3 regions of the Romboutsia lituseburensis genome follow, and region 3 is predicted to be linked to each of the others. Evidence: riboswitches for the same ligand, from Rfam matches in the RefSeq annotation. Region 3 holds a riboswitch; each other region holds the start of a gene.

Evidence for each region. Region 3 has a riboswitch for glycine ahead of gcvPA (aminomethyl-transferring glycine dehydrogenase subunit GcvPA). Riboswitches for the same ligand answer to the same signal wherever they lie in the genome.
Region 1: linked by a shared signal. The riboswitch ahead of NWE74_RS15950 (GrdX family protein) and the one ahead of gcvPA (aminomethyl-transferring glycine dehydrogenase subunit GcvPA) in region 3 are both predicted to bind glycine.
Region 2: linked by a shared signal. The riboswitch ahead of NWE74_RS16555 (alanine/glycine:cation symporter family protein) and the one ahead of gcvPA (aminomethyl-transferring glycine dehydrogenase subunit GcvPA) in region 3 are both predicted to bind glycine.

Annotation. Positions count from the first base shown of each region.
Region 1 is NZ_JANQBQ010000001.1:3,307,840-3,318,379, reverse strand. Features, by position in the region: gene grdD (glycine/sarcosine/betaine reductase complex component C subunit alpha) at 1-884, opposite strand, end outside; gene grdC (glycine/sarcosine/betaine reductase complex component C subunit beta) at 898-2,430, opposite strand; gene grdB (glycine reductase complex selenoprotein B) at 2,570-3,919, opposite strand; gene grdA (glycine/sarcosine/betaine reductase complex selenoprotein A) at 3,942-4,421, opposite strand; gene NWE74_RS15965 (glycine/sarcosine/betaine reductase component B subunit) at 4,499-5,785, opposite strand; gene trxA (thioredoxin TrxA) at 5,923-6,240, opposite strand; gene trxB (thioredoxin-disulfide reductase) at 6,368-7,333, opposite strand; gene NWE74_RS15950 (GrdX family protein) at 7,528-7,899, opposite strand; glycine riboswitch at 8,000-8,106, opposite strand; gene NWE74_RS15945 (ABC transporter permease subunit) at 8,420-9,568, opposite strand; gene NWE74_RS15940 (ABC transporter ATP-binding protein) at 9,584-10,465, opposite strand; gene NWE74_RS15935 (hypothetical protein) at 10,479-10,540, opposite strand, start outside.
Region 2 is NZ_JANQBQ010000001.1:3,435,425-3,445,964, reverse strand. Features, by position in the region: gene NWE74_RS16590 (sugar transferase) at 1-296, opposite strand, end outside; gene NWE74_RS16585 (hypothetical protein) at 328-774, opposite strand; gene NWE74_RS16580 (CpsD/CapB family tyrosine-protein kinase) at 799-1,521, opposite strand; gene NWE74_RS16575 (YveK family protein) at 1,536-2,216, opposite strand; gene NWE74_RS16570 (hypothetical protein) at 2,455-2,610, opposite strand; gene NWE74_RS16565 (hypothetical protein) at 2,683-3,600, opposite strand; gene NWE74_RS16560 (DNA topoisomerase III) at 4,337-6,454, opposite strand; glycine riboswitch at 6,770-6,858, shown strand; gene NWE74_RS16555 (alanine/glycine:cation symporter family protein) at 7,174-8,544, shown strand; gene NWE74_RS16550 (S-layer homology domain-containing protein) at 8,625-9,947, opposite strand; gene NWE74_RS16545 (copper amine oxidase N-terminal domain-containing protein) at 10,033-10,540, opposite strand, start outside.
Region 3 is NZ_JANQBQ010000001.1:167,204-177,743, reverse strand. Features, by position in the region: gene gcvPA (aminomethyl-transferring glycine dehydrogenase subunit GcvPA) at 1-2,131, opposite strand, end outside; glycine riboswitch at 2,313-2,417, opposite strand; gene NWE74_RS00885 (hypothetical protein) at 2,720-2,980, opposite strand; gene NWE74_RS00880 (sensor histidine kinase) at 3,072-5,045, opposite strand; gene NWE74_RS00875 (dicarboxylate/amino acid:cation symporter) at 5,374-6,564, shown strand; tRNA gene NWE74_RS00870 (tRNA-Arg) at 6,660-6,736, opposite strand; tRNA gene NWE74_RS00865 (tRNA-Thr) at 6,746-6,820, opposite strand; tRNA gene NWE74_RS00860 (tRNA-Asn) at 6,825-6,900, opposite strand; tRNA gene NWE74_RS00855 (tRNA-Ser) at 6,906-6,994, opposite strand; tRNA gene NWE74_RS00850 (tRNA-Lys) at 7,000-7,075, opposite strand; tRNA gene NWE74_RS00845 (tRNA-Arg) at 7,088-7,164, opposite strand; tRNA gene NWE74_RS00840 (tRNA-Thr) at 7,174-7,248, opposite strand; tRNA gene NWE74_RS00835 (tRNA-Asn) at 7,253-7,328, opposite strand; tRNA gene NWE74_RS00830 (tRNA-Ser) at 7,334-7,422, opposite strand; tRNA gene NWE74_RS00825 (tRNA-Lys) at 7,428-7,503, opposite strand; tRNA gene NWE74_RS00820 (tRNA-Arg) at 7,517-7,593, opposite strand; tRNA gene NWE74_RS00815 (tRNA-Thr) at 7,603-7,677, opposite strand; tRNA gene NWE74_RS00810 (tRNA-Asn) at 7,682-7,757, opposite strand; tRNA gene NWE74_RS00805 (tRNA-Ser) at 7,763-7,851, opposite strand; tRNA gene NWE74_RS00800 (tRNA-Lys) at 7,857-7,932, opposite strand; gene NWE74_RS00795 (metal ABC transporter permease) at 8,108-8,935, opposite strand; gene NWE74_RS00790 (metal ABC transporter ATP-binding protein) at 8,954-9,676, opposite strand; gene NWE74_RS00785 (metal ABC transporter solute-binding protein, Zn/Mn family) at 9,686-10,540, opposite strand, start outside.

The DNA of each region.
Region 1 (10,540 bases), 3.1 Mb from region 3:
AACTTAGCTTTTTTAGCAACTTTAAACTCATTTTTAGCTATTTGACTTACATTTCCTTTAGCTACATCATAAGCATATTTTAAAGCATTTGCTACAACTGGTGTTCCAGATGCTCTTGATAATATAAGTATTTTTCTATTATAATCTTCTCCTACACCAGGCCCATATCCATATCCACTAGACTCATAATCTCCACCTGTCGTAAACGAAGAAAATACCTTCATAAATATATTTCCGCTTAATGTATCTGTAACCATAACATCTGGTGCTCCTGCTAATAAGTCATTACCTCTCATAACACTTCCACCATCTGCTCTTATTGACTCCGCAAACTCTAAATCATATCCATTTTCTTTTAATTCTTTCAAACACTTCTCAACTTGTCTTGCTCCATCTACATTAAGAATTCCAACCTTAGGTTTTTTTATACCTATACTTTTTGCTGTTGCTACTCCATATATAGCATTTCTAACCATTGACTCTATTCTATTTGTAGCGCTTGTACCTGTAGTTGTAGCTAATATCATTTCCTTACCTTTTCCAGGTGTTATTACTCTACCTACTGTAGATACACCTATTGGAAAATTATAATGCATAGTAACACAAGCATCTATATATCCACTATCTAATAACTCTTCCATTTTATTATGCATATCTTTTTCACAATTAACTTCTACTATTTCAAGATCAGTATCAACTTTAGGTCCTATCAAAACTATATCAAATAAATTAGAATTTGCTAAGTTAGCTCCATTTACTAAATTAACTACTCCATGTTCACTTCCTAAAGTAGTTAATCCTATTTTTACTTTCTTCCCAAATTCTCCACTTTCTATTGCATTAGCTACCTCTAGGAGAGTTTGCCCTATTATTTTCTTAGACATAGTACTTCCCCCCCTATTCTTCTATCATATCTAATGCCAGTTTTCTAAGAGCCTCTGCTATAATTTTTTTAACCTCGTCCTTAGATACTCCACTAGATTCTTCTTCTACTCCATTATTTCTTTCAACTATAAATGATACACCGTCAAATAAATTAGTCATTCTTCCTAAGAATAAACTACCTTTACCTACTATCATAGCTCTATTTTTATCTCCCATAGTTAAATCATCTATACAGAAACCTACATATGGAACACCTGATGGTATATGACCTTGAGTCGGTGCCCATCCTGGAAGTCCTTTGTTAGCCACAAAGTCTTTTAATTCTTTCTTTTCTAAATCTCCACGCTTAACAGCAAGTGCTCCTATCATTTTATAGTTAGCTTCAGGAACATCCCCTGCACCAGCCGGTTTTGTTATATCAGGATTTTGCATTTCAACAGAGAATACATCTACATCTGTTATTTTTAGATTAGCTCTATCTAATCCACTTGTTATAAGTGCAGTCATAACAGCCTGAGGAGATGAACCAGTTCCAACATTATGTTTTCCAACTAGATCAGTTCTAATTATTGGATTTATACCATCATTTTCAGATACTAATACTGCAAATCCTCCTACCACATCTTCTAAAACTGGAAGACCTTTTTTGATATGGTCTTTAGCATTCATTCCCAGTTTTGCACTAGCTCCACCAGCTACAACTACTACATTTTTATAAACACCTGATTTAACAAGAGCTGCTGCTTGAATTAGTGCATGTGTAGGAGCTGCACAGAATCCTCTTGTATCTGATCCTGTAGCATTATTATAACCTGCTATTTCAGCTATAGATTTTGCAAAGTTTCCTCCGCCTCTTTGATTTATGTCTCCACACGCCTCTTCTGAACACTCTATTACATAGTCAATATCTAATGGATTTATTTTACTACTTCTTAATAAATGTATTGCTGATAAAACTCCCGATGCTTTAACTACTAAATTCTCAAACATTGTATGGGCATTTAAATTAACATCTACATCATGAGCTCTTTTAACATATCCGACCATCTTACCTTCATGATACAGACCTTCTGCTGTATGGTTGTTTACTAATTCTAATCCTTCTTCTATATTATCACCCTTTAATTTAGCTATAAATTGATCTAACTCAGGGTAGTTATTTTCTAATTTAGGTTTTACTTCATTTATAAATCCTTCACATAATTTTACTAAATCAAATGCATCACATATTTGCATTAAAGCTATAAATTCATCTTGAGGCATTATCTCTCCTAATTTTCCAAATCTATTTCCTTCTACTTTTTCATTGCACCAAGGCATTGATATATTTTTTAATTCTTCAGGTCTATTATTCCCTATGTATACTTGATTTGGCATATAGTTTACTACATCTTCGTAGTTTCTTATATTATTATTTATCTCTTTTAGAAATTCAGAATCTGGATTTGTAGCTCTTTCAACATTACATGTACTACCATTTTGTACTATCATATCTGGAGTATGAATAAGTACGTAACTTGCACCTTTTAAAACTGGATAAGACATAAGCGCACCCCCAATAATTTTTACATACATATTCAGCACCGAAATTAAGAGGTGCTGGTGATTATCATATATTTTCACAAATAGATGGACCATTAAGTCCATCTATTTGCTATATATATTTATTTAAACATTTAATTTTTTATGCCATTGCTCTAGGTTTTAATGAAGATGTATCTGGATTTTCAAATACAGTTTGGTCATCTACTTCTGTAGTTAAAGCAACTAACGCTTTTTCTACTAATCCTCTTCTTAATGCTTTTTCTTCTCTTTCATCAAGAGCAGGATTTCCAAGTGGATGTGGTATTGCTATTGTTGGAACTATTCTATTTGCTCCAACTGTTAAAGATATAGGAACTACTGTACACATATGAACTACAGGAACTTCCATAACTCTTTCTATTTCTTTTACCATCGTTGCACCGCAACGAGTACAAGTGCCTCATGTAGAAGTTAAGATAACAGCTTCTACACCTGCATCTTTTAATTTATTACCTATTTCATTTGCATATTTTTTTGCATTTGCAACAGCTGTACCATTTCCAGTAGTTGTATAAAAAATTTCATGTAATTCTCCTATTAATCCTTCCTTTACCATATCTCTAACTACATCAACAGGTAAAACTCTGTCTGCATCTAAATTAGCATATACTGGATCATATCCACCATGTGCTGTTTCATGTGAATCTTCAGTTAAATTATCAAACCCTGCTAATGAATATTCACCATACTTAGATGCTGAAGAAGACTCTATTCTATCAGGATTTCCTTTTGGTACTATACCACCTGAAGTTACAAGTGCAATTTTAGCATTTGATAAATCTTTTAATGCTTTAGCTGGATTTACTCTATCAAATACTGGCATTGGGTACTCAGTAACAAATTCTTCCCCTTTTATTTTCTTTATAAGCATATCAACAGCTCTTTTTGATCCTCTATCCTCATGGAAGAAGTTAACTCTTAATCCTTGCTCTATATATCCTTCTTCTTTAGGAGAACCTAGTTTTTCTCCATTAGCTAGTTTCTGTGCAAACTTAGCCATTTTAGGAAGTGCCTTTCTCATCCCTGCAGCTGAATCAGATGTTTCCATTATATAAACATCTTTTTTAAACATATCTGCACCTGGATTTTCTACGTACATCCCTGTAAAACAAGGTATGTTTAAATTTTCTTTAACTACTTTAGTTATAGCTCCAGCTGCTACTCCATATCTACCAGCATTAAATGCAGGACCTGCTATGAAAAATTCTGGATTAAATCCTTTTATCATGTCTAATACTTCTTTACTTGCAGTTTCTAGGTTTTCATTAAAGTATGTATCTCCACATACAACTGTTCCAACTACCTCCATATCTTCACCTAACAACTTATTAAGTTGTAAACTTATTGGCGGTAATTTCTCTGCTATATGTGGTTTAGTGTCAGCTTTTTCTTCTCCACCAATTCCAGCAAAGAATTGATTTATATAATGAACTACTCTTAGTTTTCCCATACATTTCACCCCTTTTGTTCAATTAAGCATTAAACTTACAGAATTGATCTCTCATGCTAGTCATTTCTTCTACTATTTCATCTACTTCCAGTACCATTTCCATCATACTTATTTGTTCATCATAAACAGCATCATCAAACTCTGCTTTCATTTCTTCTTCTACAACATGATAAACTCTAAGACCTAATTCAACTCCAGCAAGTGGACCTGCAAATGTTGGATCTCCTGCTGTTACTGTCTCTGCTGCAAGACCTGCAGCTTCGGCTTCAGATGCACCTAATAAAACCACTAAGTTATCAGCTCCATGCTTTTCGCAAGCTTCTTTAACTCTTTTTTGGTTTTCTAAGTCCATAGCCCCAGCAGCCGTTCAGACAAAACATTCTGTTGAAGAAAATATTACTTCTGCTCCTTCTACGGTTTTTACACATTCTTCTATGGCAGGTCCTGGTATACCATCACGGTCACCTATTATAAGGACCTTTTTATTAGCAAGTATGCTCATAATTATCCCCCTTTAATTTTTATGTTTTAAATTTTATACTTTAGATATTTTAATATATTTTTTAATTCATATATCTACTAATAAGTAACTGTAGATAATTTTCCAAATCCTGTTTCATTTGTAGCACCAGTTATAACTTGTATTTCTGCTTCTATACTTCCATCTTCTCTTAAACTTCCAGCAAATCCACCTGCTATAACATCCACAACTTCTATATGGCCTATTACTTTATCCATCTTCGGTAACACTACTAATTCATTTGCATTTCCGCCTGTAACAACTGCATTAGCTCTAACATCAGCATCTGCAAGTGATTGAGAACCTCCATCACGTCCTGCATATTCATCAGTTACTATAACTGTTTTTATATCTTCCATTTCTATTTTTTTGCAGTTCATTATAAGATCTGTATCTGGATTTCCGAAACCTTCTTGCGATATTATAACTGCATCTAATCCTAAGTATTTGCATAATTTTGCAGTCCAGTTAGAAGATCTTTCTTTATCTGCAAGGTATACGTTTTCATTAGTTGCAATTACACCTACAAAGTTTATTTCTTTTCCGTGTTGCTCATATAAATCTTCTACTACAGAGTTATTTATATGAACATATGAAGGGTTTTTGTCACATGCAGAAACACAGTTTCCACTAACTATTGCTCCATCCATAAGCTCAGTTGGATAAAGTAATGTTGGAACTATTTGCTTTGCATCAACTCCATACACATATGTATCATGAAGTAGACCTTGAGTTTGAAGCATATATACATATCCTACTTTAGGAAGATCTGGATACTCTGCTATTGATTCTAATAATGGCTTAGTTTCATAAACTTTAACTTCATTAGGTTCTACATTTCTACCAGCTTCTCCTAGATATGTTGCTGCTTTAAATCCTATCATTCTAACAGCTTTTTCATGATCATGTTGTTTTAATCCATCTACTGGCTCTGCTATAACTACTATATTGTGTAGTTTTGAGAAAGGACAATAATCAGCACCAGGTCCCATCATATCTATTATACCTTCTTGGAAACCAACTATCTTACCTGTAGTCACAACTGCACAACCAGAAAGAGCATGAGTTTTTCCAGTCCCTACCGTTTCAACTTTTGATATTATACCAGGGAATATCCCTCCCTTACCTTCAACTTTAACTCTTGGCTCTATAACATCTTTTACAGGTGTTATTCTTACACTTTCCCCTGGATGAACTAAATCTATATCTATAGATTTTATATGTTCATCTCCACCAATTTCTTTAAGCATCTCTTCTTTATTAACGTATAAAACGCCATCTTTAACTTCTGTTACTTCACCAAATTGAACGTCATTTATAAAGATTTTCCCTAACTCAAGACGCATACGTGCACCCCCTAATTTCCATTTATTAATTTTTTAACAAACCATTCTTTACAACTAGCTCATTTAAATACAAGCTAGTTGTAAGTCATCTATAGAAACTTGAGATATACTCAAATTTATAGCAAATTAATCATTAACTATATATATTTTTTTATCATTTCCTCTATATTAGATCTTGTTGCATCATCTTTAGTTACTTCATCTATCTTAGCTCCATCTTTATATATAGCTATAGTTGGAAGTCCTAATACTTTTTCTTTTATAGCTAATCTTCTTGCTTTAGTTGTATCTAACTTGCAGAATTTAAAATTATCAGCATATTGAGTTGCTAATTCTTCTACTTCTGGAAGTAATGCTTTACAAGGCTCGCATCCTTCACTCCAGAAATCTACAACTACTACTCCTTCATGTTTTAAAACTTCCTCTTCAAAAGTATTCTTGTCTAAAGCTATCATAATTAAATCCCCCTTAATTCTATAAATATTTAGTATAACCACTAAATTATTGAATTTATAATTGTAGTGTTTATACATATCTATTATCTTATTTTAATTTTAATAACTATATTAGGTTTGATTTTCTTTAAATAGTCGAATCAGCTAAATCCCAGTTTTTACTTTCTAAATACTTTTCTGCATTTATAGTAGCTACAGCTCCATCACTAGTTGCTGTTACTACTTGTCTTAGAGTTTTTACTCTACAATCTCCAGCTGCAAAAACACCGTCTATATTTGTTTTCATATCTTCATCAGTTATTATGTATCCTATTCTATCTGTGTCTATCTTCTCTTTAAATATTTCTGTTTGAGGAATTAATCCTATGAATACAAACACACCCATTGTTCCATCTTCTTCATCTGCTTCATATTCAGTAAGTTCTCCTGTTAATCTGTTTTCAAATACAACTTTTTCTACTATTCCATCTCCTATTATCTCTTTTATAGTTGTATTAAACATAAAGTTCATCTTAGGATTTTCTTTAGCTTTTTCTTCTATAGATTTTGCACAAGTTAACTTATCCTCCATTTGAACAATAGTTACTTTTCTTGCAAATTTAGTTAAAAACATACCTTCTTCAACTGCACTATTTCCTCCACCAACTGCAAACACTTCTAAGTCAGTAAAGAAATCTCCATCACAAGTAGCGCAATAAGATACACCTTTTCCTGTTAACTCTTTTTCCCCTGGTGCTCCAAGTTTTCTAGGAGTACATCCTGTAGCTATAACTATTGCTTTTCCTCTATATTTTCCCTTTTCTCCCTTTAATACTTTTATGTCAGAATTTAAATCAGCATCTACTATATTATCTTTCACCATTTCTGCTCCAAAGCCTTTACATTGTTCAACCATTCTTGCTATTAGCTTAGGTCCACTTGCATCTTGTATAGATCCTGGATAATTTGCTACATCATGTGTTGTAACTATTTGTCCACCTGTTTTACCTTTTTCTATTATAAGTGTTTTAAGCTTCGCTCTAGCTCCATAAAGACCTGAAGAAAGTCCTGCTGGTCCTGAACCTATTACAATTAAATCATATATATTTTCCATTCATTTTCCCCCTTTTATATTTAAATTAATATGCACTATAGTATATTATTGATATTTATATAATATAATTTTTTCATTATATAAAAATTTTGTTATATAAATATGTATAAACTTAAAGCTGTATTAATTCAAATAAAATGTAAATATATTCAATTGTAATTAAATCTAATATTTATTTAAATTTAATTATAATTTTATAAGTATTGAATTCTTTGCAAGGTATTTTGTAAAATATCTAAATCAATGACTCTAAAATCTTCTATAACTTTGTTTGGCCAATTTGGAGTTTTTTTATTATTTTGGAATTTACTTGATGTAACTATTGCTTCTTCTATTAAATGTAATGAATTTGTATCTAGATTATTTCCCTTTTTCATTATTATACTTCGATATGGTGTTTCATTTGGCTTTACGCTTCCGTAAAGAGGATGAGATAAAATTTCATACCCCTTATGAACTAGATCTCTGCACTCTTTTAATACTTCTATGTATGTTATATCTTTATGCACTATTTCTTTGTCTGGAATTTGTGATTTAACAATTGGATTATTCGTAACAATTATCATGATATTCTCTCACTTTCACAACTGTATATTTTTCGCATAAAAAAACAGAGAAAACAAATTCCCAATTTGTGCTCCCTGTTAATATATTTTTTCAGAGGTCCGTCTAGATATGGTGTTTGTACCTGAGAATTTCATTTAATTAAATTGGGTACTTAATTAAACTTGTCCCTTCGGTCACTTATAAAAGTTGTCTCCCATATCCTTCACTCGGATATTTAATTTTTATTTATATTTTCTATCTTTTATAAGATAAGTATATAAACTTTCTATAATACTTTCAACAACTTTTTAAAAAAACTTTATTATTTTTTTCGAGTTGATTTTTCATGTTTTAAGCAAATTTATAAATTTATTTTAGTGTTTGTTTATTTTTTAACATTTATTTAGTTTTATTACTTTTTTATATTATAATCTAGACTCTTTTATAAATAAAATTTCTTTATTTTATAATTGTTAGTTGTCAAAAATAAAAAAGCAACTTCATATAAAGCTACTTTTTTATCTTATTAATATATTTAAATTATATTGCCTGTTTTTTTCCAAAATGTATAATCATATAAGTTACTATTGGTATAAGTATTAAAGATATAGTTACAAGTAAATTAGCATATAACACTGGATTTCCAAAAATATTATATGTGTCTGTATTACGGAATAATGCTTCTACACTTATAAGTTCCTCTAAATTTAATTGTCTAAATATAATTGCAAGTTGTTTCGTTGGCATAAATGAACATATAAAAACTGGTACAGAATATATACCTAAAGATATTAACATTGATAGTATATTATTTTTTACTAATAAAGATATAAGCATTACTAGTAGTGTAAATAAAATAATTCCTATAAAACTAAACATTAATCCTCTAATATAATATTGTATTACTGTAATATTATATGGAGTTGCCTCAAAATATCTTAAGCTATTTAAAGCTTGATTCCATCCTTTAAATTTATCAAGTGCAATATAGCTTAAAAATACGCAATTTACAAAAATAAATATTATTGTGCTAAAAATTAATGATGATAGTATTTTTGAAGTTATAAGTTTATTTTTTCCTAACTTCGAGCTTAATACTAACGGTACAGTATTATTTTGATAATCACTACTAAATATAGTGGCAATTCCTACGATAACTAATATTGATAAAAATGGAGCTATCCTCTGAAAATCAGCACCATATATCCATTCCATCTTGTAATGATATGTTTGAGCTTCTTTTTTATCTATCAGGTTATATATATATTCCATATTTTTATATTCAAATGTATCAGTTTTGCCTTCTTGATTTAATTTATCTAAATCTTTTTTAAGTTCACTTTTTTTATACTCTCTATCTCCAACCACATAATCTGGATCAATATCTAAATTATAATCAAAATTTAATATACTGCTAAGTACAAATTCTTCAGCTGAAAGATTATCTTTTTTTCGAAGTTTTTTTTCATAATCCTCATGTTCTTTTATTCGTTCTTTTGTTAAAACTTCTCCTTCATAAGGAGATACAATTTGTTGAACCTCTTCTTTATTTTTTATACCATTAAATTTTAACATTCTTGCATCTCTATAAATTGAAGAACCCATAGACCATAATACTGCTAAAAGTAATACCCACACCATTTTTTTTGAAAAAATTTTTCCTATTTCAAATTTAATTAATTCTACCATGTTTATTCATCCCCCTTAAAAAGTTTTATTTTCATCAAAGTAATATAAAAATACATCTTCTAAATTCGGATGCTCTTCTTTATATTCAAATCCTAAATTTTCAAATTTTTCATCCCCTACTACTCTAACTACAATATTTTCTTTATCTCTTGATATATTAGATATTTTAAATCTATTTTGTATTTCAAGTAGCTTATGTTCTTTAATCTTTATACTATGTACTTTGCCTTTTATTTTATCTACCATCTGATTTGGAGTTAGTTTTTCTACTAGGACTCCGGCTTTCATAACTAGTACTTCATTTGCAATAAATTCAACATCTGAAATTATATGAGTTGATAAAATCACTATTTTATTTTTTGATATATTAGCTATTAAATTTTTAAATCTTATTCTTTCATTTGGGTCTAGTCCTGCCGTTGGTTCATCTAATATAAGTATCTTCGGATCATTTAATAGAGCCTGTGCTATACCGAGTCTTTGCTTCATACCACCTGAAAACTTACCAATTTTCTTTTTTCTATGTTCGTCTAAATTAACAAACTTTAGTATGTCATCAATCTTTATTTTAGCTTCTTCTTTTTCTATTCCTTTTAATGCACTTATATACAGTAAAAATTTCTCTGCACTAAAATTTTTATAAAAACCTATATCTTGAGGTAAATATCCTATTAAATCTCTATAATCTGAACCTAACTCATTTTTATTTTTACCATTAACTAATATTTGTCCCGAGCTTGGATTTGAAACATCTGCTAAGATTCTCATAAGAGTTGTCTTACCTGCTCCATTAAGTCCCAAAAGACCATATATTCCATTGTTTAATGTTACAGTAAAATCATTTACTGCCAACTTATCTTTAAATTTTTTACTTACCCCATTTATACTTAATTCCATTTATATTCCCCTCCTAAAAATCACAATTTTTATAGTCTGTATAATTTATAGACATTTTATAAAATAACTTTGATG
Region 2 (10,540 bases), 3.3 Mb from region 3:
AGTTCTTCTGCGTTGTGTACCATACTTCTAAACTTGTACATTTTAAAAGTTAAAGGGTATCTACCGTTTCTCTCTTGTGCAAAGAACACTTTTCCTTTTGGATCTTCTAATTTAATAAGTATTGCTACTGCTAAAAACAATGGAGATAATAATATAAGACCTGCTAAAGAACATACTATATCGATTATTCTTTTAGTTGCTGTATAAAATATAGAGTTGTTTGTTTGTATATTATCTATATCAATAGCTACAGCTGATTCATCTATTTCACTTTCAAATCTAAATCTTTCCCCCATTTTACCCTCCATAATATAAATTCAATTTATACTATTTATCACTGTCTCTCTTATCGACAGTTATATATTTATTTGCAAATAATAAATATACATATCTAGTTCCAACCGCCAAAACTGATATAATCAGTGTATTAAAAATATAAAATAATGGTGATTTAGGCAAATTAAAAGTTTTATCAATTAAATATATAGGTAACATCGCTATGAAGCATGCAGTAAAAATATTTCCAATAATTCCTGCTTTGTCAAACCTAAAATAAATTTTATAACATTTAAAAATCCCTAATAAAGATGTGCTAAAAACTATATACAAAATCAGTGTATTTAAGTTCTTCATTCTAAATATATGTGGATTATCTATTTTCAATAATTGACTACTAATTAGCACAGCTAATACTATACCGCATACATCTAGTACCCATGTCATCACTATTTTATATTTATTTTTTTCTTTTATGATTTCACGTTTCGCCTCCATAGAAGCCTCCTACATGGCTTTTCTTTATGCCATTGCTTTTTCTTTTTTGTTTGCTTTTTTATTAGCTTTTTTTGATTTTCTACCTTGATGGTAATATGTATAATAGGCATGACCATTAGTTTTTACTGCAAATTTATTAAGTACTGTTCCTATTATTTTTGCTCCTACTCTATCTAGTTTTTCTTTAGCTAATTTAACCATTTCTATGTCTGTTTCATTTGCACCGATTACTAATATACATCCATCTGAATAATTCGATATTATTCCAGCATCTGTTACTATTCCTATTGGTGGTGCATCTATAAATATATAGTCATAATGTTCTTTTAAATTTTCTATAAACTCTTTCATTTTTTGAGATGCTAACATTTCTGAAGGATTTGGTGGTACTACTCCGCCTGTTAATACATGAAGATTTTTAATATCTGTGCAATGTACGCATTCAACAAAAGTTGTATTATCTACTAATACATCTGTAAGTCCGTGTAAGTTACTTATCCCAAACATTCTATGTACAGATGGGTTTCTTAAGTCTCCATCTATTACAAGTACTTTTTTATCTAAGTTAGCAAATGTTGTTGCTAGATTAGTTATTACTGTTGTTTTTCCTTCGTTTTGTTTACTACTTGTTACTGTTATTACTTTCATTTCTTTATCTAAATCTGAGAATTGTATACTTGTCCTGATTCCTCTATATGCTTCTGATATAGGGGATTTAGGATTTTTTATAGTTATTAATTTTGGCATATTTTTTCTTCCCCCTATTTTATTAATCCTTCATCAGGTATTACTCCTAATATTGGTAGTTCTAAGTGTTTTTGTATATCTTGTGGTGTCTTTATTTTATTGTCTAAGTATTCTATTAAGAATATTACAAACAGTCCTATCATTACACCAAGTACCGCAGCTATAACCATGTTCATTGTTTTGTTTGAGTTTACAGGTACTTTTGAAAGTATTGCTTTATCTATTACTTCTACCTTATTAGCATTAGTTATTCTTTTTGCTTCTTTACTAAATACATTAGGTATTTTATTTGCTATATCTCTAGCTCTTTCTGGATTTGTATCTTGTACCATCAAGTTCATTATTTGTGTTTCATTAACAGGTGTTACTGATACTGATGCTGCTAATTGGTTATATGACATGTCTAGATTTAAATCTTTTATAACTGGCTCTAGCACTGCTCTTGATTTGATTACTTCCCCATATAATACCGCTAGCTTTTGTGTTACTGACATCTGATCTCCTGTCAGTACTGTATTTCCATTTACTGGTTCAGCACTTACTATTAATGTTGTCTGTGCTTGATATACTGGAACATATCTTATATAACTTATTATTCCGCTAACTGTTGTTGCTATTATTGCTATAAGTGCAATTATCCAAAATCGCTTTTTTATTATTGCAAAATATTCCCTTAGATCAATTGTTTCTTCCATTTGCTCTCCCCCACTTTATCCTCCAATTAATTTTGTTTAAGTTTTAACTTCTCTATTATTATATTTTTTTAGGTAAGTTTGGAATACTACCCACTGGTGTAGTTTTGTATTCCTTTTTGTGCTAACCATATAAGTAATAGGATTAATTTGTTTCTACATACATGTAACACAAAAAATCCCACCTTATATAATTGATATATAAAGTGAGATTTAAATTTTAGTTAATTATTTTAATATTTTATGATTTTGGTGGCTTTGGCGGTTTTGGTGGCTTATGATTACTACTACTACTCTCATCCTTTCCTAGTGGCCTTATCCCTAAAGGATCTTTACTTATACTTTCAGTTTTTCCTATTCCTAAAGACGTTATTTTAGGCTTTTTCCACTCTTTCATAATATCTCCCTCCCCCTTTTGTTTTATTTTTATATTAATCTTATTTTTTATAAATAAGAAATATAAATTATTTTATAATTCTGACAATTCTTCTTCTATTAAGTTCATCTGATCTTCTATTGTTATTTTGCCACTAGGCCTTTTTATTTTATACAAAGGAACACTATTGATTAATTGAATTGCTTTTTTGAAATACTCAGGTCTCGTTCCTATTGAACTTTCTACCCCAAAGAAGTATATGTTATTCAGCATATAGTCAATTTTTTTATTTCCTTCTAATTTTTCTATACTAACTTTTTTATATTCATCTTTAGATACTATTTCAAATATAGCTTTTACTTTACGAGGATTTGGTTCAAATATTTCTGTTACGGGTACTTTGTATCTTATTATTTCAGCATTTTGTTTATTTATCTTGTAGTTTTTTTCATCATATCCTAAAACTTTCATAACATCTTTACACACTTTCTTTTCTGGATATGCATGATGTACTAGTACATTGTCGTTTAACATATCTAGTGCTACTACATCATCTGATAAAAATTTATATCCTTTATTGTTAAGGGCTGATGCTAATGTTGATTTACCAGCTTTACTTTTTCCTGATATTATAATAGCTTTATCTCCTTTTGATATAGCTGATCCATGTAATGCTATAGTCTTTCTTTGGATTAACAATATTCCAAATGACCATCCTAATAAAAATGATTTTATTCTTTCATTATCCTTATCTTTTAATGGTTCTACTATTATTGTATTGCCATTTTTTATTTGGTATATTGCAATATCTTTAATATATATACAAATATCATTTATATCTGTACCTATCCACGAGTTGTCATTTACTTGTTTTTTTATTTTCTCACAGACTTGACCATATTTTATTTTTACATCTATATGATTACATTGATTTTCTTTTATTTTTATAAGTTCTTCCAGTTTAATTTCTGACTCTATATTTAACCCATATACCCTATATTTAAATGACATAAAATAAAGTTATCCTTCCTTAAAAGTATTAGTTAGTATAATAGTATCTTTCAGCGAATTTTCAGAAAATTACTCTTAAGTATAATTTTTATTCTTTTTAGTATTGATTCAGTATATTTATTAAAAATACAACAAATTTTATCTTATTATGATAGTTATTTTTACAAAAAAAAATAACTTCTGGTAGTTTCAGAAGTTATTTTTCCTAATTTTAAGCACAATTAGTTTTTCAATATCATAATAAGATTTTTTGTAATAGACTTTTGTATTGATAATTTGAGTTTAAGTTTTTTATCACTATTGATTATATACGTACTAAGCTTTAATTTAAATTCCTCTATGTATTAATTTTTAATAATACTATTGTATAATTTTTCCTACTACCTTTTGCTACTTTTTTTTAAAAAATATATATTTAGTCTTAATCAATCTCCCTTTTATATTTACATGACTTAAATTATTTACAAAAAAAATAACTTTCGAAATAATCGAAAGCTATTTTTTGAGTTTTTTGCAAAAAAATCAGAATTAAATTACTCAAAAGAAATGCGATTTTTTACAATAATTTTGGGAATTTTTATTAAATATAAATATATTTAAGATACTTTTATTGTATCACCCATTTTTTTAATTTCATATTACTCTTAAGAGTAATTTTGGTATATTTCTACATATTTTTTTATATTATTTTATCGTTCCCTTTGTTTCAACTTCTTTAAACGACACTATATTACTTTTATTTCTTTAATTTCGCTAAAGCTGCTGCAAAAGGATTATTGAAGTTTTCTTCAGTTTTATTTTGATTTTTTAGATATTTATTTACATCTTTTTTAGATGCTTTATTCTTTTCTTCTGATTTTCTTTTATTAAATGTACTTAATTTTTCTCTATGTCCACAACTACAAACAAATGTCTTTCCTTCTCCTTCTCCACGAAGTTCTAGTCTTTTATGACAAACTGGACATCTTGCATTTGTTGTTTGTGATACAGTTTTTCTAGTGTTACATTCTCTATCTTCACAAACTAGCATCTTACCTCTTTTTCCGTTTACTTCAAGCATGAACTTTCCACACTCTGGGCATCTATTTTTAGTTAAGTTATCATGTTTAAATTTAGAGTCACTTTGTTTTATTTCTCTTACTATATCTGTAGAGTAATTTTTCATTTCTCCTATAAATTTGTTTTTGCTTAACTTCCCTTTTGATATATCATTTAATTGATTTTCCCAAGAAGATGTTAATTCTGGTGTTTTTAAATCTTTTGGTGCAAGTTCTAATAATTGCTTACCTTTTGATGTTATGTGTATGTCTTTTCCTTTTTTCTCTAGTAGGAAAGTATTGAATAATTTTTCTATTATATCTGCTCTTGTAGCTACTGTTCCTAGTCCATTTTTCTCCATTTGTGTAAGTAAACTAGCTTCATTTAGATATGATGGAGGGTTAGTTTTTCCAGTAGTTTTATTTATCTTTTCTACCTCTAACGTATCTCCTTCTTTAACTGTTGGTATACTATCATAGCTTTCTTCATCATCGCTATCTTTGTATGTTTCTCTCCATCCTAAAGATATTATTTTATTACCTTTAGCAGTTAATTTCTCATCATTTATTTTAGCTTCTATACTTGTTTGTTCATATTCAAATGGAGGACAAAGTACTGCTAAGAATCTCTTAACTACTAAGTCATATATTTTTCTTTCTTTGTCACTTAAATCCCCTAAGAATACTCTTTCTTCTGTTGGTATTATCGCATGGTGATCACTTACTTTTGAGTCATCAACAAATGATTTATTTCCTTTTATTTTTGTTTTTAATAGTTTTGTACATACTCTTGAGTAATCACTTACATTTACTGCTTTTATTCTATCAGATAATGTTTCTACTATGTCAGTAGTTAAGTATCTAGAGTCTGTTCTTGGATAAGTAAGTACTTTGTGATGTTCGTATAGTTTTTGCATTATTGATAGTGTTTCTTTTGCTGAATATCCAAATATTTTATTTGCATCTCTTTGTAATTCTGTTAAGTCATATAGTGCTGGTGAATATTTTTTCTTATGACTTTTATTTACTTTTGTTACTTCTATTTTTGAGTTATTTATTTTCTTTATTGTATTATCTACTTTTTCTTCGTTAAAGCTACTACTTGAGTTTTTGTTATCTACCCATGTAAATTTAAGGCTACTTGATCCTTTAGTTCCTATTACGTTTATTCCATAGTAGTTTTTAGGTTTAAATTCCATTATTTCATTTTCTCTTTTTAGTATCATTGCTAGTGTTGGAGTTTGTACTCTACCACATGAAAGTTGTGCGTTGTGCTTTGTTGTAAGTGCACGAGTTGCATTTATCCCAACTATCCAGTCAGCTTCTGCTCTTGCTATTGCTGAATGATATAGATTTTCATACTCTTTAGCATCTTTAAGTTTATTAAATCCATCTTTTATTGCTTTATCTGTACTTGATGATATCCATAAACGCTTTAGTGGCTTTTTAACTTGTGCTTTTTCTATTATCCATCTAGCAACAAGCTCTCCTTCACGTCCTGCATCTGTTGCTATTACTATTTCAGATACATCTTCTCTATTCATTTGAGCTTTTACTGTGTTAAATTGTTTACTAGTTTTTTTAATTACTACAGTTTTTAAATACTTTGGAAGTATTGGTAAATCATCTATATTCCAAGATTTGTATTGCTGACCATAACTTTCTGTGTCTGCTAATGTTACTAAATGTCCTAGTGCCCATGTTACTATATATTTTGGTCCTTCTATATATCCATTTTTTTCATTTTTACATCCTAATACTCTAGCTATATCTCTACCTACTGAAGGTTTTTCTGCTAGTACTAATATCTTCTTCATTCTATTACCTTCCTTTGATTGCCCATATGAGCATATTGTTTTACATAATTATTATATTAACATATATTTTGAAGTATCTACTAATTTAAATAATTTTATATGCAATAAATATACATTTTTTCCATATTTCATTCAATTGTTAGTATACGAAACGAATTAAATTGTTGACATTTTTTAGTTTATTTAATATTATAGATAGTGAATAATGCTAACATAATTAAATACCCGTTTGAAGCTTTATAGAAGAGTTGTTAATTTTAACACACCGACGGAGTCGCACTCTCAGGTACTTTTTCTAAAGTAGGACTGTAAAGTTTAGGGAACTCTGGAGAGACCTATTATAGGCGCCGAAGGGGCAAGGCAATACTGCTCAATCTCTCAGGCAAAAGGACAGGGATTATAAACTATTTTTTAGTACTTTTTTGGTACTCATTTATAGTACGTTCGTTTATCCAGAGCTAAATCTAATATTAGATTTAGCTTTTATTATTTTATAACAAAATCTTATTTCAAAATTAATTCTATTGCAAAATTTAATCTTATTGAAAAGTTTAATCTTATTCTAAGGTTTTTAAAATATGATTTTGTTTAAATGTTATTTTTAGGGATAAACTTTTTTCTTCATTCCTGTCAATTAATTCATTTTACTCCAAAGATTTATTTAGCTTAAAATTTTAAATTGTTTAATTTATTAAACAATGATATGAGGGGTGTTCTTTATGAATTTAATTGATGTTTTAAACTCTGTGGACTCATTTATATGGGGACCACCATTACTAGTATTATTAGTTGGTACTGGTGTCTTATTTACTTTCAGACTTGGATTTTTACAAATCACTAAACTTCCAACTGCATTAAGATTAATTTTTAAGGCTGAAAACAATGGAAATGGTGATATTTCTAGTTTCTCAGCACTATGTACAGCTCTTGCTGCTACTGTTGGTACTGGTAACATTGTCGGTGTTGCTACTGCTATAAAGGTAGGTGGACCAGGAGCACTATTTTGGATGTGGCTTGCAGCATTCTTTGGTATGGCAACTAAGTATGCTGAAGGTGTTCTTGCTATAAAATATAGAACTAAGGACGAAAATGGCCAAACATCTGGAGGTCCTATGTACTATATAGTTAATGGTCTAGGACAAAAGTTCAAGCCTCTTGCAATATTCTTTGCTGTAAGTGGTATTTTAGTAGCATTACTTGGGATAGGTACATTTACTCAAGTTAACTCTATAACAGATTCTATAAATGGTAGCTTTGGAATAGATCCAAGAATTACTGGTATTATATTAACTTTAATCGTAGCCTTAGTTATATTTGGTGGAATTCAAAATATATCTAAAGTGGCAACAGCTATAGTTCCATTTATGTCTGGTATATATATCTTTATGTGTTTATTAATTGTGTTTACTTCATTTAATAAAATTCCGACTACATTTACACTTATATTTGATGGGGCATTTAACTCAACTGCTGCTGTAGGTGGTTTTTTAGGTTCTAGTGTTGCTATGGCTATTAGAAATGGTATCGCTCGTGGTGTATTTTCAAATGAATCAGGACTTGGTAGTGCTCCAATTGCTGCCGCTGCGGCTAAAACTAATTGGCCAGCTGAACAAGGTCTTATATCTATGACTGGTACTTTTATAGACAGTTTAATTATATGTTCACTTACTGGTTTTGCTATTATATTATCAGGGGTTTGGACTGGAGATTTAAACGGTGCTCTTATGACACAGGCCGCTTTTAAAAGTGTGCTACCGAATGTAGGTCCTTTATTTTTAACTCTTAGTTTAAGTTTATTTGCTTTTACAACTATACTTGGTTGGAGTTATTATGGAGAAAGATGCTTTGAGTTCTTATTTGGTACTAAAGGTATAAAAGGATATAGATTAGTATTTGTTTTGATGGTTCTTTTAGGTTCTTTCTTGAAATTAGAAATGGTATGGATAATTGCAGATATAGTTAATGGTCTTATGGCTATTCCAAATTTAATTGCTCTAATACTACTTATGCCTGTTGTTATTAAGGAGACAAAGCTTTATATGTCTCATATTAATTCTATTAATAGTGATTTAGACAAAAAAGCGATTTAAAATATAAATTATATTAAATTAAAACAGCATGAGTTTTATAAAGTATTAAACTCACGCTGTTTTTTATATAAGTTATATTTTTATTTTATTCTACTTAACATAGATAATGCTTCTGCTCTTGTTATTTTATTCTTAGGCCTAAATGTATTGTCACTATATCCACCCATATAGCCTTTTTCAATTACACCTTCTACTGAAGGCTTAGCCCAGCTAGATATGTCATTGCTATCTTTGTATTTAACTATTTTGTCTATGTTATTGTCAGATAAATTCAAGTAGTTTGATAACATAGTCGCAGCTTCTTGCCTTGTTATAGGATCATCAGGTTTAAATTCTGTTTCTGTTTTTCCATTACATACTCCATTAGTTACTGCAATATCAATTTCATAATATGCCCAATGATTTTTAGTATCTTTAAATGTTTTCCCACTATGCTTGCTTAGCTTAAATGTTTTATTAAATATTTTTACAAATTCTGCTCTAGTCATAGCTTCATTAGGTCTAAACCTAACATCTTTCGCAATTATTTTTTTACGTTCATATTCTCTTATAGTATCCTCTGCCCAGTGATTATATATATCATTAAACGGTGCTATTGGTATATGTAATTCACTAACACGATTATAATCATGCATTCCATCATAGTAATAATCCCAATAATAAGCCGCTATTAGTTGAAAATTTGACTCTCTAATATCTTTTTCCGTTATATTGTCCCATATTAGATAATCACCTTCAGACCTTCCCATATAATTCCCATAACGTTGACCATACAGTTCAGTTAGCATTTCTCCATCAATACCTATAAATGGATTTTTAATCTTAAAACTATCACCTGTTAAACGAACTTCATCATAATATACATTTTGTTCTAATATAGTTCCATACCTAAATTTTTCCTTATTCGGCAAGTTTTTAAGTGGACTAAAATCTAAAATATGATTAGAATCTAAATTTAAGCGTTCTAATTTTGTTAAATTTCTTAATGGACCTATATCTGATATTTTATTATAACTAACATCTAAGTCCTTTAAATTTGTTAAATTTGTTAGTGGCCCTATATCTGATATTTTATTATAGCTAACATCTAAGTATTTTAAATTTTTAGCGTATTGTATTCCCTCTAAATTCGAAATTTTATCAGAAGAAAATGCTGCCCAGAAACTTAAACTAGTTAAAGATTCCATGTCAGATATAGTTATAGTTATACTATCCATAGGATTTTTACCTAATGTTCTTAATACAACTTCTTTTAAAATTTTATCAGGTATATTTACTTCCTCATTCTGTATATTTGTACTAGTTGATAATTTTTCATTAGCATTTATATCATACGAATTATAATCAAAGAATATAAATGATATAAATGTAAAGATAAGTACTTTAATAATGTTATTCCTCATAAAACTCCTCCAATTTATTTTATTCCAAGTAAAAATATATCATAAGGTAAATAGAATTTAAAATAACAATTAAATCCAATTTTTTCTATGCAACAGTATTTGATATAAGTGTCCATTCACCTATACCATATAATGATTGAAATTTTTTTAAATCTTGTGTTTTAATAACGTACCACTTTGAATTTGTAACGTCTTCCATTAAACAAATAGTTTTTGGATTATTTATATCACTCCAATCAGGACATGTATACGTTTTATACTCTGCTATTTTATTATTTGATTTATCTAAAAATGCATATTCATAATTTTCATGGAAATACTCTTTTCCTTTCCAGTCATACAATCTTTCAGAAAATTTATCAATATCTACTTCATTAGTTTTAGAAGCTTCTATTACATTATTGATACGAGTAGCATAGAGATTATTTTTATTTTTAGAAAGTATTCCCCCCATAGTCATAGGACAATAGTTATCTATTGAATCTATTTCTATATTGTTTATTTTTAGTTTAGGTGTTATTATATCTACTTTCTTATCTCTATAATTTACTGTTAATCCTAAAGATTCTGATACAAATCTTAATGGAACCATA
Region 3 (10,540 bases):
GCTCTCTAGTTTGTAAAGTTAATACATAGGCTCTATTTCCATCACTATCTATAGTTTCTCCTACTATTCTCCCTGGCATTTTTCTTGTGTATTTAGATTTCGTTGCCATAAATCCAACATATGGTCCACCAAAGTTTAGAGGATTACCTAATGACTGAGCTTCACCAACTACGATGTCCGCACCTATTTCACCTGGAGATTTTAGTATTCCTAAAGATATAGGATCAACACTCATAATAAGGAGAGCTTTATTTTTATGAACTATTTCTTCTATTTGTTCCATTTCTTCTATTATCCCAAAGAAGTTAGGATTTTGTATTAAAACACAAGCTGTGTCTTTATTTACGTTTTCTCTTAATTTATTAATATCTGTAATCCCATATTCATTACAAAAATCCACTTCAACTATTTCACATTTATTAAATTGCATATAAGTTTGTAATACTTTTCTACATTCTGGGTTAACAGTCTTAGGTACAATAATTTTTTTACGTTTAGTTTGACCTACAGCCATTAAACAAGCTTCTACCGCTGCTGTTGCTCCATCATACATAGATGCATTAGCTATTTCCATTTTTGTAAGTTCTGCTATCATTGATTGAAATTCAAATATTACTTGTAATGTACCTTGACTTATTTCCGCTTGATATGGTGTATAGGCTGTATAAAATTCACTTCTTGAAGTTATATGATTTATAATTGATGGAATATAATGATCGTACGCTCCGGCTCCAAGGAAACACGTTAAATTATTTAAGTTTTTATTTTTATTTGCTAATTTATTTATACATTTACTTACTTCTATTTCACTTTTAGCACTTTCTAAGTTTAGGCTTCTATTTAATCTTAGTTCACTCGGTATATCTAGAAATAATTCATCTACTGAACTTAATCCTATACTAGCTAACATTATTTTTTTATCTTCGCTTGTAGTTGGTATATATGAGAATTGATTTATCTGATTGTCATTTTGAATTTTATTATCATCTTTATTTAAATTATATTTTTCTATATTTTTATATTGCTTTTTATAAAATGGTGTTTTTATAATAGTAGCTTTCACTCTTTTCTTTCTTATTGCTATTTCTATTTCATTATCTAATTGTGAATATTTTGAGTCTATAAGTGCAAGACCTATAACTTTATTTAAAGTAGGTGAAGAATATCCTGTTGTTACATATCCTATTACCTCATTATTTGCTAGTACATCATATCCATGTCTAGCTATTCCTTTTCCTAAAACTTCAAATCCTATTAATTTTCTTTTAACTGAACTTTCTTTTTGTGACTCTAAGCTTTTTTTACCTATGAATTTATTTTTATTTAATTTTACAAAGAATGAAAGTCCCGCTTCTAAAGGAGATATATTTTCATTTATTTCATTTCCATATAGAGGTAGACATGCTTCAAATCTTAGAGTATCTCTAGCTCCAAGGCCTATTGGTTTTAAGTTCCCTTTACCTATATTTAATAATTCACTCCATATTTTATTTACATCTTCATTTTTACAATAAATTTCAAATCCATCTTCGCCTGTATATCCAGTTCTAGATACAATGCATTTCATGCCTAAAATATTTATCTCTGATTTAAAATTAAAAAACTTAATTTTATCTAAATTTATATCTGCAATATTTTGAAGTATTTCTTGAGCTTTTGGTCCTTGTATTGCTAATTGAGATATTTCTTTTGATATATTTTTTATATCTATATCATAATTTTCTTTATTTTTTATCATCCAATCAAAGTCTTTTTCTATATTTCCTGCATTTATAACTAATAAAAACTTCTCATTATTAAATTTATATACTAATAAGTCATCTACAACTCCACCATTTTCATAACACATTAGTGTATAAATAATTTCTTCGTCTTTCATATTTTCTATATTATTTGTTACTAAGTTTTGTATAAACTTTTCACTTTCATTTCCTTCTATAATTACTTCTCCCATATGAGAAACATCAAATATTCCAGCACTCTTTCTTACAGCTTCATGTTCCTTAATCATACCTTCATATTCAAGAGGCATATCCCAGCCTCCAAATTCTAAAAACTTAGCACCCATTTCTTTATGTTTTTCATATAAACTAGTTCTTTTTAATTCTACCATACATACTGACTCACTCATCGAAATACCCCCACTTACTTATATAATCTTTTATTTTCCCATTAAAAAAAAGGACATACAAACACAACAAATAAAGTTGCCTGTATATCCTCTGTTTATATACCTGAAAGTTTCAATAATTTTAAAATTATTTTGCTCCTTCGGTGACTTATATTTTAGTTTATAAGTCTTTCCAGATTTCCATCAATTAACGATATGTTTGCCTGAAAGTTTCTTTAAAAATTTGGCTATTTTTAAATTGCTTCTTCGGCTCCTAAAATATTTAGGTCTCTCTCGCTAATCTCATTTGGTAAATATTTAATTTTGATATAATTGTATGAATTAACTTCAATAAAGTCAACTTTTTTTTTGATTTTTTTTGATTATTTTTTTAACAATAATATATTATTCTATTAATTTTTTTAACTAAAATCATTTATTGTTGTAAGTATTTTTAATTTTAAATTTTGATATATATAATTTTCATATTACAAAATTTTTTTTATATTTATAATTTAATTAATAAAGCTATTTATAAATATCCTATAATCTAATTTAAAATTCTCACAAAAAAAGAGTTATTTTAAAATAACTCTTTTTTACTATATACTAATTAGCATCAAAGTCCACATGTATTTTTCCTTGTGGAGTGTTTATATCTATGTATGATAAATTAAAGTTTTCATCCATTATATCTATTTGATATTCGAAGAAAACATCATCTTCTTTTTTAGACATAAATATATAACTTCCATTTTCTTTTTCTTCTATTTCATCACAGATTTCATCGTATATTTCTTCACCATTTACATTACCGTTATAACCAGCATTTTTTATTTTTTCTTCTATTAGTCTGTATATTTCTTCCATGTTGTACCTTCTTTCTTAATAATCCTTAAAATTAGTTTATTATTAATTTATTTATATTGTCAACTATTTTTTAAGTTAAAATACTAGTTTTTTAAATATCTGACATTTCTAAGTTCACAACATTTTCAATATCTAATATATGTAAATTTTCATCACACTTTTCATTTTCTACAACTCTTATCGGAAGATGTATTCTAAAAATAGTTCCTAAGTTTACTTTACTTTCTACTTCAATTTTACCGCCATGGATTTCGACAATATCTTTAACTATGCAAAGCCCGATTCCACTTCCTTCGCTTTTTCTTGTCATTAAGCTGTCTATCTGATAAAACATATAAAAAATCTTATTTATCTTATCTTCGGGTATTCCAACACCACTATCTTTTACTTCTATAACTACATTTTTATATTCTTTTTTTATATAAACATTTATATATCCCTTTAAATTTGTAAACTTTATAGCATTAGACAATAGATTTAAAATCACTCTTTGCATCTGAAGTTTGTCTATAGCTGTAATTATTTCTTCTTCATCTGTATCAAATATCATTTTTAAGCTTTTTTTATTTGCAAATTCTACTGATGATGTAAATATTTCTTCAACTACATCTACTATATTACAGTTTTGTAGTTTTAAATTAAACATACCTGACTCAACCTTGGTAATATCTATTATATTATTAGATATTTTTAGCAATCTGTATGAGTTTTGATTAATATTGTTTAATTTATTTATTGTATCTAACTTATTTATATTTTCATTCAATATATTTCTTTCTAATACTTTAGTTGTTCCTAGTATTATATTTATAGGTGTTCTTAACTCATGACTTAAATTTACTATAAAGTCAGTTTTCAATTTATCTCTTTCTTTTGCTTTATTATATTCTTCTTCTCTTTTCTTTCTATTTTTTTTACAGTTAGCTACATGGTTAAAGCATAAAACAATTGATATTATAATTAAAAATATAGCTATAATAATTAAATGTTTCATCCATATTGGAAGAAGCAATTGATAGTTTTTTTTATTAATTATTTTTGAATTTTCACTTATATTAAATGGATTTATATTGTATTCATAAACACTATTATAGTCAATATATTCCTTAGCTACTGGCTCTATTTCATATGGTATAGAATATATTGATTGACCATTTTTTATTTTTAAAATCATCTCTCCAATTATAGATGCATGTTCTTGACCTATATCTATGAATCCACCTAAAATACTTGAATTTATATATGTTTGGTCATTTGAATAAATTGGATTTTTACTATATTGTTTTATTATTTTTATAGTCTCATTTGGATTTAAATATTTTAAAGAAGACTTACATTGAAATTCACCAGCAATTATGTTTATAGAGTTAGCAAAAGTATCTATTTTTTTTAGATTTTCTATTACATCTTGTATATAATCACTTTGTATATGTCTTATATTAATTGTATTATTTGAGTATATTTTTATAGCATCATCAATTTCAGATCTTACTGACTTACAATATAAGGATTCCTCTGTTATAACATTTATATTTTTCACATCAGGATTTAATCTTTTTATCATTACTATTAAATTTTTGCTATCATCTGTGTGGTAAATTCCTGACATATACTGTTTTTCTTTTTTACAACATCGTTGCTTATTGTCTACTCCACTAAAAACTAAAGGTATTTTATAAAAGCTACTTTCTTTATTAAATATTTCTCCTTTGAAAGATTCGTATGCCTCATCATCTACAGTGTATATTGCATCTATGCTTCCTTTGTGATATTTTTTGTTAAGCATTTCTTTTAATGAATTTATATATTCTATATCGTTTTTATTTCTAAAATCTAAGTATTCAACATTAAAGTTTATATTATCTTCTTTATTTTTTTCCATATATTTTTTTATTCCATCTAATATATTAGATTCCCAATAATGCCCTTGATGATATGAATTTAATATAAGTACATTAAAACCTTCATGTTTATTATTATGCGAGTATATTTTCTGTACATACGAAAACGATATCATTGCGCATAAAATGATACCTAAAATATACTTTAACAGTTTTCCCCCCATATGTCATTTCTCCCCTATTTTGTTCCTATTACTATATTTTTACATTATTTTATGGTTTATAATATATATTTTACATTATTTTATAGTTTTTGTTAAGGAAAGTTATATATAATTTATTAAAGGTACAAATAAATCATATTTTTTATAATTTCAAAACTAACTATGTAATACTTATTTCGATATTTTTCTTAATATATAAAATCTTGAAATTATTAAAAAAATTTAACATTTTATTGAAAATATAACTTATTTTTACTACTATTTAAATTAAATAGGTTATATTTTTATCAACCTATATCAGTTTATCAATTACAATGGGGGTATTTTTATGAAAAAAGTATTTGACAGCTTAATATTTAAATTAGTATTAGCAGTTGTTATAGGTCTATTAATAGGTTTCTATGCGCCTGCTTCTTTTATGAATATTATAGTTACCTTAAAGTATATCTTAGGTCAAGTAATATTCTTTGCGGTTCCTTTAATAATTATCGGATTTATCGCACCTTCTATAGCCAAATTAAAGAGCAATGCTTCTAAATTATTAGGGTACGCTGTTGGGTTTGCTTATATATCATCAGTCGGTGCAGCTACATTTTCAGCTATATTCGGATATATGCTAATACCAAAATTGTCAATTCAATCTACTAATGAAGGTCTAAGACAATTACCAGAACTTATTTTTAAATTAGATATTCCTCAAATTATGCCTGTTATGAGCGCATTATTTTTATCTATAATTTTAGGACTTGCAATAACTTGGACAAAAGCTGATCTGTTTGAAAAATTATTAGATCAGTTCCAAAATATAGTTTTAAGTTTAGTTAATAGAGTGGTTATTCCTTTATTACCATATTTCATAGCTACAACTTTCGCATCTCTTGCTTATGAAGGTTCTATAACTAATCACTTACCTGTATTTATAAAAGTTATAGTTATAGTTTTAATTGGTCATTTTATATGGCTTGCATTGCTTTATGCAGTAGGCGGCGCTATATCTGGTAAAAACCCTATGGAAGTTTTAAAACATTATGGACCAGCTTACTTAACTGCTGTTGGAAGTATGTCCTCAGCTGCCACTCTTCCTGTAGCTTTAGAATGTGCTAAAAAATCTAAAGTACTAAGAAAAGATATTTTAAACTTCTCAGTTCCACTATGCTCTAATATACATCTTTGTGGATCTGTTTTAACAGAAGTATTCTTTGTTATGGTAGTTTCTCAAATATTATACGGTAAACTTCCAAGTGTATCATCTATGGTAGTATTTATAATTTTATTAGGTGTATTTGCTATAGGTGCACCTGGTGTCCCTGGAGGTACAGTAATGGCATCTCTAGGACTTATAACTAGTGTTTTAGCATTTAATGAAACAGGTACTGCTCTTATTTTAACTATATTTGCATTACAAGATAGTTTCGGTACAGCTTGTAACGTTACTGGCGATGGAGCATTAACACTTATGCTTACTGGTATAGCCGATAAGAAAAATATACAAAGTGAAGAAGAATCTGTGGAATTTTAATAAAAAAGCCTTTGGTGTTTATACCAAAGGCTTTTTATTTTATAATTTTTATTATATAAAAATAAAAACTCTTAGACATAATCTAAAAGTTTAATTGGTGAGCGCACAGGGATTCGAACCCCGGACACACGCCTTAGAAGGGCGTTGCTCTATCCAGCTGAGCTATGCACCCATATTTTTATGGAGCTAGTGATAGGAATCGAACCTACAACCTGCTGATTACAAGTCAGCTGCTCTACCGTTGAGCCACACTAGCATCTTGGCGGGAATAACAGGATTCGAACCTGTGACCCATTGATTAACAGTCAATTGCTCTACCAACTGAGCCATATTCCCACAATTGGCGGAGAGGGTGGGATTCGAACCCACGGTGCCGTTAAGCATCACTGGTTTTCAAGACCAGCTCCTTAAACCACTCGGACACCTCTCCGTACTTGGTGATCCATCCGCGACTCGAACGCGGGACACCCTGATTAAAAGTCAGGTGCTCTACCGACTGAGCTAATGGATCATAATATTAAATTGGTGAGCGCACAGGGATTCGAACCCCGGACACACGCCTTAGAAGGGCGTTGCTCTATCCAGCTGAGCTATGCACCCACATTTTTATGGAGCTAGTGATAGGAATCGAACCTACAACCTGCTGATTACAAGTCAGCTGCTCTACCGTTGAGCCACGCTAGCATTTTGGCGGGAATAACAGGACTCGAACCTGTGACCCATTGATTAACAGTCAATTGCTCTACCAACTGAGCCATATTCCCACAATTGGCGGAGAGGGTGGGATTCGAACCCACGGTGCCGTTAAGCATCACTGGTTTTCAAGACCAGCTCCTTAAACCACTCGGACACCTCTCCGTGCTTGGTGATCCATCCGCGACTCGAACGCGGGACACCCTGATTAAAAGTCAGGTGCTCTACCGACTGAGCTAATGGATCATAAATATTAAATTGGTGAGCGCACAGGGATTCGAACCCCGGACACACGCCTTAGAAGGGCGTTGCTCTATCCAGCTGAGCTATGCACCCACATTTTTATGGAGCTAGTGATAGGAATCGAACCTACAACCTGCTGATTACAAGTCAGCTGCTCTACCGTTGAGCCACGCTAGCATTTTGGCGGGAATAACAGGACTCGAACCTGTGACCCATTGATTAACAGTCAATTGCTCTACCAACTGAGCCATATTCCCACAATTGGCGGAGAGGGTGGGATTCGAACCCACGGTGCCGTTAAGCATCACTGGTTTTCAAGACCAGCTCCTTAAACCACTCGGACACCTCTCCGTACTTGGTGATCCATCCGCGACTCGAACGCGGGACACCCTGATTAAAAGTCAGGTGCTCTACCGACTGAGCTAATGGATCATTGTTTATTGTTTTGTTAAGTTCTCACTTGCAAAGACTATTATAGTTATATTTTTTAAATTCGTCAATACATTTTTTCATATTTTTTATATTTTTTTCATTTTTTTTCCTTAAATACCTTTATTTTTAATAATTTCAGCTTTTTAATTTTTTACAATTTTTTTATTTATATTCACTAATATTTAAAATTTATTTTAGCTTTATGTTTATTTTTAATCTTGCTTACCAAACTTATAACTAAAAGTTCCATCACACTTATTATAACTATAGTTCCTCCTGGAGCTAAATCAAAATAGAAAGAAATTATTACGCCTGATATTATGGCAACTTCTCCAAATAAAATCGAATAAAACATTGCGTTTTTAAAGCTTCTAGCTATTTGTATACTCGTTGCAACAGGTATAGCTATTAACGATGAAACTAATAATACACCAACTATTCTTAATGTTATTGTTATACTTGCAGCTACTAAAACCATAAAAATAGTATTTATAAATTTAACAGGTATTTTAGAGAATTTAGCATTATCTTCATCAAAAGTTATAAATAAAAGTTCTTTAAAAAATAATGCTATAAAGAATACTATAACCAAAGCGGTTAAAGTTATTATAACTATATCTTCTTTATTTACTGTAGCTATACTTCCATACATAAATGAAAACAAATCAAAGTTTACATTTGACATACTTATTAATATTCCTGATATACCTACACCTAAAGCCATGATTATGGCAATGGATAAATCTGCATATTCCTTTAAATTCGTTCTTAATCGGTCTATTAAAATAGCGGCTAGACTTGATGCAATTAATGACCCTAAAATAGGATTTACACCAAATAATGTAGCACCACAGATTCCAGATAAAGCTATATGAGATAAACTATCTCCTATTAAAGATAACCTCTTAAACACTATAAACATTCCCATAAGAGGGCATATAAACCCTACTATAGCAGATGCAAATAATGCTCTTAACATAAAATCATATTGAAAAATTTCCAAACTACTTCCTCCCAAATTCTAATTACTAAAAAAATCTAACATCATATTTTTACTTATATCACTTTTTGCATTTTGTATAAACTTTATATTGTGATTTTTAATTAATACAAGATTCTTTACTTCTTCTTTAACAATAAATAAATCATGTGAAACTATAACTATTGTAAGATTCAACTTTTCATTTAATTCCTTTAATAGCTTATAAAATTCTCGCTGCCCATTTATATCAATACCTACTGTTGGTTCATCTAAAAATAACATTTTAGGTGATTTCATTAGTTCTCTAGCTATAAATACTTTTTGCTGTTGCCCTCCTGATAAACTTCCTATAAGTTTATCTTTGTATTCATAAACTCCAACTAGCTTTAAAACGTCATCAACTTCTTCTAAATGTTTCTTTTTTATACGTTTAAATAATCCTATTTTTGAAACTAAATTCATTGCTACAACTTCTCTTACTGTAACAGGAAAAGATGATGAAAATGAATTTGACTTTTGATTTACATATCCTATTTCTTCCCAGCTATTAAATGCATTTATATCCGTTCCAAATATTTTTATTTTACCTTTTACTGATTTTATTTCATTTATCATAAGTTTTAATAATGTGCTTTTTCCAGCCCCATTTTGGCCTATTATTCCAACATAATCTCCCTTATGTATCTCTAAATTAATATCTTCAAGTATGGGCTTTTCATCATAACCAAAACTTACGTGTTCAAATTTAATTACATTTTCCATATTTACTCCCTACTTTAAAATCAATTTTAATGTATCTAAGTTCTTATTCATTAATGATATATAATCTTCATCATTATCAAAATCTTGTTTTGTAACTCCATCTATGGAGTATAGTATTTCTGTTTTTATATTTGCTTCATTAGCTATAGTCTGAGCTACTTTAGGATTTACAAGACCATCAAATAATATATACCCAATCTTATTTGTTTTTGCAAAATTTGAGATCTCGCTTACTTTACTAAGAGAAGGCTCTTGATTTGGAGTTATTCCTGTAACGGATATTTGTTCTATATTATATTTTTTACATAAATAACCATAAGCATCATGAGATACAATTATTTTATTGTTCTTTATAGTACTTAGCTCTGAATCATATTTGTCTTTTATCTTCTCTAAATTGTGCACATACTCATTGTAATTATTTTCATAGTAAGTCTTATTTTTTGAATCTACTTCTATTAAAGCATTTTTTATATTTTCGCATTCTTTTATAACTAAATCTACATCTAACCATACATGAGGATCATATTCACCATGATTATGATTATCGCTATCTTCTTCATGAGAATGATTGTGTGTTTCTTTATCATTATAGCTTAAAGGTTCTATTCCCTTTGTAGCTACTACTACCTTTAAATTCGATTCACTTTCAATTTTATCAGCAAAACTGTCAAGTCCTAATCCATTTTTAATAAGTAAATTTGCATCTTGAATATCTTTTAATCCTTTAGGAGTTATTTCATAATCGTGAGGCTCTGTTCCTGGAGGTATTATGTAATTTAAATCAATCTTATCTTTTCCTATATTTTTTGTAAAATCATAAATTGGAAATACTGTTGTATATACTGTTATTTTATCTTTACT